DNA from 3 places in the Streptomyces sp. SCA2-17 genome. Region 2 is predicted to be linked to each of the others. Evidence: riboswitches for the same ligand, from Rfam matches in the RefSeq annotation. Region 2 holds a riboswitch; each other region holds the start of a gene.
What was found. A riboswitch is a leader RNA that binds a small molecule or an ion and turns the genes downstream of it on or off. The one in region 2 is predicted to bind cyclic di-AMP.

Region 1 (3,267 bases), 2.6 Mb from region 2:
ACGGGCAGCAGGTGCGCGTTCGGGCCGCCCAGGTAGCGGAAGAGCGGCAGGTCGGAGGCCTCGGAGGCGGCGTGCGCGACGGCGAGGGAGACGCCCAGGATGGCGTTGGCGCCGAGCGAGCCCTTGTTGTCGGTGGCGTCCAGGTCGAACATGGCCTGGTCGATCAGGCGCTGCTCGGTGGCGTCGTAACCGACGAGCTCCGGGCCGATCTGCTCGATGACGGCCAGGACGGCCTTCTCGACGCCCTTGCCCAGGTAACGGTTCTTGTCACCGTCGCGGAGCTCGATGGCTTCGAAGGCGCCGGTGGAGGCGCCGGACGGCACGGCGGCACGGCCCGTGGAGCCGTCGTCGAGGCCGACCTCGACCTCGACCGTGGGGTTGCCTCGCGAGTCGAGGATCTCGCGAGCTACGACGACGTCGATGGACGGCACGAGGGTCTCCTTCGTGTGTGTCTGAGGTTCTGCTGCACGAGCCTAACGGGCGCCGGAGGCTCACCTCGCCGTTGGACGGTGTTTCCGGGCCGAAGAATCCGAAAAGTCAGAAAAATCATCACAGCAGCACAAATGACGAGATCGCCGCACGAATGAGGGATTTGCCCGGAAAAGCCAAAGAGGGGCGGCCCACTCGCGTGGACCGCCCCTGTCAGCTCGGTCAGCTGAGGTGCAGCTTCTGGCCGACGAAGATCACGTCCGCGTCCTGGACGATGTCCTTGTTGTGGTCGTACAGCTTCTGCCAGCCGCCCTTGACGTTCTTGGCGTCGGCGATCTTGGAGAGGGTGTCGCCCTCCTTGACCTCGTACTCGCCGTCACCGACCTTGTAGGACTGCGGAGCGGTGTGGCTCGGAGCCGGCTTCGGGGCCGGGGCCTCGTCCCGCTCGACGGTCTGCGGGGCGGTGTGCTTGGGCGCGGCCTTCTTCGGCGCGGCCTGGCGCTCGCTGCGGTCCGCGTGGGACTTGCCCGAGACGGTGCCGCCCGCGCGGGAGGACTTGCCGGAGGAGCCGGAACCCGGGTCGACGTTCGCCTTCGGGCCGCCGGACGTCAGGTTGCCGGCGCCGGCGCAGCCCCAGGCGCCCGGGCCCTGCATGGCGAGCAGCTTCTCGGCCACGGCGATCTGGGCGCTCTTGGAGGCGTGGTCGGCGCGGTCGGCGTACTTCTGGCCGCCGGCGGCGTTCCAGGAGGACTGCGAGAACTGCAGACCGCCGTAGTAGCCGTTGCCGCTGTTGATGGACCAGTTGCCGCTGGACTCGCACTCGGCGACCTTGTCCCACGTGGAGACGGACGCGGCGTTGGCGGAGGTGGCGACCATCAGCGGGGCGGCCACGGCGGCACCGGCGACGCCGGCGAGCGTGACGATACGGACGGCCTTGGACGGACGACGGTGCTTGCCCTTGGACATGAGTCGTTTCCTCACCGACGCCTACGAGGTGAGCTGTCGGGTTCGGGCTGTGAGTTCGCCCGGCCTCCTGTGCGCGCTGTGCGAGCACACTCGGCTTCACCCCTAGCCGGTCCCGGTCCCGCGGCCTTCCTCCGGCCGAGGAGCCGTTTCCGGCGCCTACCTTGGTTCCCCCGCTCCTGCCTACGGCGCTTGCGCGACGACTCCAGCGGCCGTCGGCAGGATTCGGCGTGACGACCGTGGTGCTCGCGGTGGCGAGCGGTCACGACGGTAAACACAGTCGAGGCAAGGGTTCAAACCCCTCTTTCCAGCCACAGTCGCCCCTAGTTACCCACGGGAACATCATGTTTCCGCAGGTAGGAGGCTGTTTGCCAAGTTAGGGAAGATGACATTCCGCCAACTGGCAAAGAGACCCATGTCTCACTTTCGACTGGAACGGACATTCGCCGCGAACTGCCGGTCTATTTACCCATCTCAAGCTTCTGACCAGGAAGGATCAGGTCGGGATCGGTTCCGACCACTTTCTCATTGCGGTGGTAGAGGGACTGCCAACCACCGTTGACCGCATGCTGTTCGGCAATGACTGACAAGTTGTCACCGGGGCGCACGGTGTAGTCGGTGGCCGTGGGACTGCCGGTACGGCCTTCGCCGCCGCCGCGCGACGATCGGGTGTCGTCCGAACGTGACGGGTCGGCACGGTGCTTGCCCGTACCGCCTTCGACGCCGTCGGACGCCTGCCCCGCCGCGGAACCGGAATCGTCAGGGGTGCCCTGGGACGGCGTCGCGGGGGACTCGGGGGACGTGGGGATCGAGGTCGGGTCGTCGCCCGTGGGGGACGTCGAGGGCTTGCGGTGGCGGCCGTCGCCCGGCGCGCCGGACGCGTCGTCACCCGGCTTGCCGTCACCGGGCTTGCCGTCGCCCGGCTTCGCGTCGCCCGGCTTGGACGGCGAGGCGTCGGGGGACGCGCTGCCGGAGGGCTTGCCGGAGGGGGTGCCGGACGACGTGTCCGGCGAGGGCTTGCCGGCCGAGGGCTGAGCGGAAGGCTCCGTCGAGGGCTTCCCGGACTGCGAGGGGGACGCCGACGGCTCCGAGGGCTTGGAGTGCTCGTCCGGCTCCGACGGCGCGGAGGGCGAAGTGGTGCGCTCCGGGGCGTGCGATGGCGACGAGCCGCTCGCGGGGGCGTGCGTGCCGCCCGGGTCGACGTCGGCCTTGGTGCCTCCCGAGGTCAGACCCGACGTCGCGGCGCAGCTCGACCAGGTGGCGTTGCCTCTGGTTTCGAGGATCTTCTCGGCGACGGCGATCTGCTGCGCACGGCTGGCGAGGTCGGGCCGGGGGGCGTACTCCAGGCCGCCGTGGCGGTCCCAGAGGTTCTGGGTCAGCTGCAGTCCCCCGTAGCTCCCGTTGCCGGAGTCGGCGCTCCACAGGCCTCCGCTCTCGCACTGGGCCACGCGGTCCCAGGTGCCGGCGTCGGCGGCGTTCGCACCGGTGGCCGCGAGCAGCGGCATGGCGATTCCGGAGGCGGTCACCCCCGCGGCGACCACGATGGCGGGTATCTGACGGGGGCGGCGATGTCGGCCGGTTCCAGATCTCATGGGCAAGGGCCTCTCGTGCGGCGTTCGGTGCGACGTTTGACGTGACGTCCGGTATGACGTCCGGCGGGACGTCTCGTGACGTCTCGGCGTGACATTTGGTGTCGCGTCGGAATGGTCGTTGAAGATAGCGACGGCCCACGCCAGTCACAAGCCGGTGTAGCGGAGGTCACGCCGAGGTCACGCCGGATGACGGTCGCTCAGGCGTACGGTTCCTCCTGAGTGCTTGTGCCCGGATTGCTCTCCGGAATGCCCTCAGAGACGGCCTCCGGAGTGACCTCCGGGA
Region 2 (3,267 bases):
GTTCACCGCCGAGCTGGAGCGCTGCGGCGCCACCCTCGACGCCCACGCCGACCACCCCGGCGTGCGCCTCTCCCTGGAGGTGCCGGCCTCCCGCCTCGCCAAGGCCCTCGGCCTCGTCGCCGACGCCCTGCGCGCCCCGGCCTTCCCGGACCACGAGATCGAGCGCCTGGTGGGCAACCGTCTGGACGAGATCCCGCACGAGCTGGCCAACCCCTCCCGCCGGGCCGCCATGGCGCTCTCCAAGGAGCTCTTCCCGGCCGGGTCGCGGATGTCCCGCCCCCGCCAGGGCACCGAGGAGACCGTCGCCCGCATCGACGCCGCCTCCGTGCGCGCCTTCTACGAGGCCCACGTCCGGCCCGCCACCACGACCGCCGTGGTCGTCGGCGACTTCACCGGCATCGACCTCGACGGGGCCCTCGCCGACTCGCTCGGCGCCTGGACGGGCTCCCCGGCCGAGCCGCACCCGCTGCCGCCGGTCACCGCCGACGACACCGGCCGTGTCGTCATCGTGGACCGCCCCGGCGCGGTCCAGACGCAGCTCCTCATCGGCCGCGTCGGCGCCGACCGGCACGACGCGGTGTGGCCCGCCCAGTCCGTAGGCACGTACTGCCTCGGCGGCACCCTCACCTCCCGCCTGGACCGCGTCCTGCGCGAGGAGAAGGGCTACACCTACGGCGTCCGGGCCTTCGGCCAGGTGCTGCTGTCCTCCCCGGAGGGCACCGGCGCGGCCATGCTGGCCATCAGCGGCTCGGTGGACACCGCCTCCACCGGCCCCGCCCTGGGGGACCTGTGGACGGTGCTGCGCACCCTCGCCGAAGGCGGCCTGACGGACGAGGAGCGCGACTCCGCCGTGCAGAACCTCGTCGGCGTCGCCCCGCTCAAGTACGAGACGGCCGCGGCCGTCGCCGGGACGCTGGCCGACCAGGTCGAGCAGCACCTCCCGGACGACTTCCAGGCGCGGCTGTACGAGCGCCTCGCCGCGACGGGCACGGTGGAGGCCACGGCCGCCGTCGTCAACGCCTTCCCGGTCGACCGGCTGGTGACGGTGCTCGTCGGTGACGCCGCGCAGATCGAGGAGCCCGTCCGGGCCCTCGGCATCGGCGACGTGACCGTGATCACGGGCTGAACCCCGGCGGCGGGCCGGCCCCGCCGACCTGCCGTCAACCGGCAGGCACGCGCGCCCGGCAGGCGCGCGTGCCTGCCAAATGTCCGGTTTAGCGGAGTGGTTGCACGTCTGCACTGTGGCGTGGGCCACAAAATGGGGCTTCTGTTTGCCGATCGAAAGTGACGGCGTCTAGCGTCAAAGCGTCTGTCCGTCAGATGTGCGTCGCATCCGCGGCCCGGGCAGACATCGCCGAGTCCCCGTACGGCGCGAGCCAGGGGAGCCGGGGACCCAAGTGTCCCTGGGGTGAATCGGGCCCCTTTCCGGAGGGATCCGTAGGAGACCTTCCTGCTCCGAACCCGTCAGCTAACCCGGTAGGCGAGAGGGAAGGAAAGGACCAGCCTCACCCATGGCGTTCACTCGTGCCACCGGGAAACACCGCAAGCCGAGCCGCGCCGTTCGCGTCAGCGCGAACGCGGCGGGCATAGCCACCCTCGCCGCCACCGGTGTCGTCGCGGGCTTCGCCGCCCCGGCGCTGGCCGCTTCCCCCGACGACGTCCACCGCACCACCGAGGACACCGGCCTGACCCAGGCCGTCGTCATCGGCGAGGACACCGCCGGCCGCATCGGCGAGCAGGCTCAGGTCCAGAGCAGCGCCGCCGCCGAGTCCGCGGCCGCCCACGACGCCGAGGCCGCCGCCAAGCAGCAGGCCGCCGACGTCAAGAAGGCCGACGACGAGGCCAAGCGCAAGGCCGAGGCCGAGCGCAAGGAGCAGGAGCGCATCGCCCGCGAGCAGGAGCGCAAGCGCCTCAACACCTTCGTCTCGCCGATCGCCGGCTCGTACGTCTCCACGTCCTACAAGGCCTCCAGCGGCCTGTGGTCCTCCGGCAGCCACACCGGCGTCGACTTCCACGCCGAGACCGGCACCTCGGTCCAGGCTGTGGGCGCCGGCACCGTCGTCGAGGCGGGCTGGGGCGGCGCGTACGGCAACAACGTCGTCATCAAGCACAACGACGGCACGTACACGCAGTACGGCCACCTGTCGTCCATCGGCGTCTCCGTCGGCCAGAGCGTCACCGCCGGCCAGCAGATCGGCCTCTCCGGCGCCACGGGCAACGTCACCGGCCCGCACCTGCACTTCGAGGCCCGCACGGGCGCCGTCTACGGCACCGACATCGACCCCGTCGCGTACCTCGCCGAGCACGGCGTCTCCCTCTGACGCACCGCGCCCGGCGGCGCCCCGCGCGCCCCATCGCCTGACGAAGGCCCCGGCCCACCGGCCGGGGCCTTCGCCGTGCCCGGCCCGAGTCCGTCCGCCGGCCCGCTGCCCGCCCCCGTGTTGGCCAAAACATATCGATGACTTCCCGTGCGCCGTCGGAAATCGCGGGCCTCTGCAATAGAGTCGCTGAACAAACGTCAATCGGCCGCGTTTCGCGGGGGTTATCCGGAGGTCCACCCATGCGGGGCCGTACGTGAACGGTGAGGGGACAGCGGCTCAAGAGAGCCGTCGGATTTCCGCGCATGCCGTGTGCACGGCGATTCGTGACGACATTGTTTCCGGCACGTTTCCGCCCGGCAGCCGGCTCACCGAGGAAGTCCTCGCGCGCCGCTACGGCGTCTCCCGCGTGCCCGTGCGCGAGGCGCTGCGCACCCTCGCCTCGGAAGGGTTCGTGACCACCCGGCGGCACGCCGGCGCGTGCGTCGCCGAGCCCACCGAGCAGGAGGCCGCGGATCTGCTGGAGGTGCGCGCCCTGCTGGAGCCGCTGGGCGCCGCGCGCGCCGCGCAGCGCCGCACGGAGGCGCACCTGAAGGTGTTGCGCGGGCTGGTCAGGCTGGGCCAGGAGCGGGCCCGGGGCGGCCGTACGGGCGAGCTGCGGCCGCTGGGCGACTGGTTCGACGAGACGCTCGCCCAGGCGTCCGGAAGCCCCAGCATCGCGGGGCTGCTCACCCAGCTGCGGCTCAAGATCGCCTGGGTGTACGCGGCGGAGCCGCCGGTGCGGCCCGTCGACACGTGGGAGCTGCTCGGCGCCCTCGTGGACGCCGTCGCCCGCGGCGACGCCGAGCGGGCCCGGGCGATCGCCGCGGCCCGCGCGGACCGGGTGCCGGGGGAATTCCGGCTGCGGCGCGCAGTGCCGGCGGCACGGAAGGGGAATGCGGCGCCCGGT
Region 3 (3,267 bases), 2.1 Mb from region 2:
TGGTTCCGGCCGGGGTGGTTACGGGCGGGGCGGCGCTGGTGCCGGTTCCGGTTCGGGCCGTGGTGCCGGCGGCGGTGCCGGCCGTGGTGGCAACGGGGCCGGGGGCGCGCGGCAGCGCCGTACGTCTTCCTGACGCTTTGACGTTCCGGCGTTCCGGCGCTCCGGCGTTCCGGCGCTCTGACGCCTTGACGCTCTGGCGCTCGGAGCCGGCCGGCTGATCGGGCGCCTGCCCGGTCGGCCGGTTTCTCCCCGATCGGCCGAGCACCGTTCGCCCGGTGACCTCCCGCCCGGAAGGGTGGGAGGGGTGAGCCGAACTGCCTGCCGCGCCGCGGGGCGCACCGTACGCCGCGCTGCCCGTAGGCTTCCGGCCCTCCTGATCACCGGGGGAGCCCTGTTCGGCCTCGGGGCGCCCGCGAACTACACGTGCGCCCCCTTCCTCTCCGCCGCGCCCCTCGTCGCGGCCCCCCTGCACACCCTCCGTGCCACCGCCGCGGCCGCCCTGGCCGCGGTGGCGGTCGCGGTCGGCCTCGTGTTCTACCACCGGCCGTCCGACACCGGTGAGGCGCTGGCCGAGGTCGCCGCCATCGGCGCGGTCTCCCTGGTCGCGCTGGGGATCAACCGCATCGCCCGCCGCCGCGACCAGCAGCTCGCCTCCGCCCGCGGCATCGCGGAGGCCGCCCAGCGCGCCGTCCTTCCCGCGCCCCCGTCCCGCATCGGCGGCCTGCGGGTGGCCGCGCGCTACGTGGCCGCGCATGCCGGCGCCCGGATCGGCGGTGATCTGTACGCGGTCCAGGACACTCCCTACGGCGTACGGGCCGTCGTCGGCGACGTCCGCGGCAAGGGCCTGGGCGCGGTCGAGGCCGTTGCCGTCGTCATCGGCGCGTCCGGGAGGCGGCCGACCAGGAGCCGACGCTGGAGGGACTCGCGGGGCGGCTGGAGCGGGCGCTGCAACGTGAGGGCGCGCGGCGCGCGAACCTGGACCAGCACGAGGGATTCACCACGGCCGTCCTGGCGGAGCTGCCGCCGGGCCGCCCCGTCATCCGCCTGCTGAACCGCGGCCATCCGCCGCCGCTCCTGCTGCACGCGGACGGCCGGGTCGGTGCGGCCGACCCGACCGTGCCCGCGCTGCCGCTCGGGCTGGGGGACCTGGGGGTGTGGCCGGACCGGGCCGAGGAGCGGGAGTTCCCCGCGGGGTCGATGCTGCTGCTGATGACGGACGGGGTGACCGAGGCCAGGGACGCCGACGGCGCGTTCTACGACCCGCGGGCGGAGCTGACGGGCCGGCAGTTCAAGAGTCCGGAGGCCCTGCTGGACAGCCTGGTCGCGGAGGTCACGCGCCATGCGGGCGGTCAGGCCGCCGACGACATGGCCCTGTTGGCGATTCGGCGCGGTGAACGCATCGAGCGAATCGAACAGCATTTCGTAGAAAGTATCGACAGGTTCCGTGGGCGGACGTCCTGTGAAGAGCTGTCAGGGAAGAGCGGCGGATCCGGGCGTTCGGCTTGGAATCCACCCGGCATGTCTATTAACGTTCGATAACGACGCGCGGTCGTCGCAACCGCCGCAAGAGGCGGTGCACCGTGCGCCATCGCCGAATCCCGCGGGCACAGCGCCATCTGATCCTCCGGCATGTTCCGGGAACCGGGGAACCACCACCCTGGGGTGAATCGGGCCGCATGCGGCCCGTAGGAGACCTTCCTGCTCCGAACCCGTCAGCTAACCCGGTAGGCGAGAAGGAAGGAAAGGAGTGCCTTCGTGGCATCCAACGAGCCTGCCGCTTACGGGTCTGACGCCTACGAGTCTGAGGCTTACGGCTCCGACGCCTACGAGTCTGAGGCTTACGGGTCCGACGCTTACGGGTCTGACGTCGCTTACGAGCCCGGCTCCTACGATCCGCCGCTCGTACCCGCGTACGTACCGCCGTACGAGCCGGACCCGGAGCCGGCGGCGGCGTCCTCCTCCTCCTCCGTACCGGAGCGGTCGTACGAACCCTCCGCCTTCAGCGCCTTCTCCTTCGGCGCGGGCCGCGGGCGCCACCGCGTCGTCAAGCAGCGCGGCGGCACGATGGCCCGCAGTGGTGCCGTGCTCGGCGTGGGCGTCATCGCGGCGGTCGGCGCGGGCGGGATGGCGAATGCGCAGGAGCGTCCGGCGGCCTCCATATCCATGCCCGACCTGGCGCAGCTGCCGGGTGTGGGCTCGTTCTTCACAGGGAGCGCGGCGGGTACGGCCTCGGCTGATTCCTTCGCCGAGGAGACCGGTACCGGTGCGGCCGTCTCCGAGATGGCGCAGGACGCGGCAAGGGCGGGTGAGGCGTTGCGGGCGAGAATCCTGGAGCAGGCCGATCACCAGCAGGGCGTGGCCGAGGCCGAGGCGCAGGCGGCCCGGGTGACGGTGGCCGCGGCGGAGCAGAAGCAGGCGGCGGAGCGCAAGGCGGCCGAGGCGGAGGCGGCGCGGACGGCGGCGGCCGCGGCGGCGGAGCAGAGGCAGGCGGAGCAGAAGCAGGCGGAGCAGGGGCGGGCGGCGTCGGCGCAGCCTTCGGAGCGGACGCAGGCGCGGACGCCGGAGAAGAAGCAGGAAGCGCGGACACCCGAGAAGAGGCAGAGGCCGGGTGGGGCCCCCGCCCGTACCGCGACCCCCGCTCCCGCCCCCGCTCGCCACTCCGGAGCGCTCACCCTCCCCGTCGGTTCGTACACGCTGACGGCCGGCTTCGGGCAGGCGGGCAACATGTGGTCCGCGCACCACACGGGCGAGGACTTCGCCGCCCCGACCGGCACGCCGGTGAAGGCGGTGGGCGGCGGCACGATCACCCAGGCCGGCTGGGCGGGGGCGTACGGCTACCGCATCGTGCTGAGGCTCGACGACGGCACGGAGCTGTGGTTCTGCCACCTGTCCTCGATGGTGGTCACGTCGGGCAAGGTCGCCGCGGGCCAGGTCATAGGTCGGGTCGGCGCGACGGGCAACGTCACCGGGCCGCATCTGCACCTGGAGGTCCGGCCGGGCGGGGGCGCGCCGGTGGATCCGCTGGGATGGCTGCGGGGCAGGGGCCTGCGGCCGTAGCGGACGGTGCGGCGCGTATTCGTCGCGTATTTCGTACGGAACGGGGCACCCGTTAGCGCGTGTCCACCGAGTCCACTGCGAATGACGCGGGCAACGCGAATGACGCCGACGACGCGACGATCACGACGGCCGTACCAGCGCGGCTGGACCGCCTGCCGTGGTCGCGCTGGCACTGGACCGTGGTGATCGGCCTCGGCACGGTCTGGATCC

Region 1: another riboswitch for cyclic di-AMP. It lies ahead of PS271_RS10495 (transglycosylase family protein); the one in region 2 lies ahead of PS271_RS22550 (M23 family metallopeptidase).
Region 3: another riboswitch for cyclic di-AMP. It lies ahead of PS271_RS12840 (M23 family metallopeptidase); the one in region 2 lies ahead of PS271_RS22550 (M23 family metallopeptidase).

The regions. Positions count from the first base shown of each region.
Region 1 is NZ_CP117521.1:2,366,663-2,369,929, forward strand. Features, by position in the region: gene eno (phosphopyruvate hydratase) at 1-431, opposite strand, end outside; gene PS271_RS10495 (transglycosylase family protein) at 652-1,395, opposite strand; cyclic di-AMP (ydaO/yuaA leader) riboswitch at 1,399-1,593, opposite strand; gene PS271_RS10500 (transglycosylase family protein) at 1,854-2,984, opposite strand; gene PS271_RS10505 (cytochrome P450 family protein) at 3,182-3,267, opposite strand, start outside.
Region 2 is NZ_CP117521.1:4,977,697-4,980,963, forward strand. Features, by position in the region: gene PS271_RS22545 (M16 family metallopeptidase) at 1-1,126, shown strand, start outside; cyclic di-AMP (ydaO/yuaA leader) riboswitch at 1,343-1,498, shown strand; gene PS271_RS22550 (M23 family metallopeptidase) at 1,512-2,321, shown strand; gene PS271_RS22555 (GntR family transcriptional regulator) at 2,629-3,267, shown strand, end outside.
Region 3 is NZ_CP117521.1:2,889,420-2,892,686, reverse strand. Features, by position in the region: gene PS271_RS12850 (DEAD/DEAH box helicase) at 1-133, shown strand, start outside; partial or broken gene PS271_RS12845 (PP2C family protein-serine/threonine phosphatase) at 305-1,539, shown strand; cyclic di-AMP (ydaO/yuaA leader) riboswitch at 1,580-1,746, shown strand; gene PS271_RS12840 (M23 family metallopeptidase) at 1,756-3,057, shown strand; gene PS271_RS12835 (MFS transporter) at 3,117-3,267, shown strand, end outside.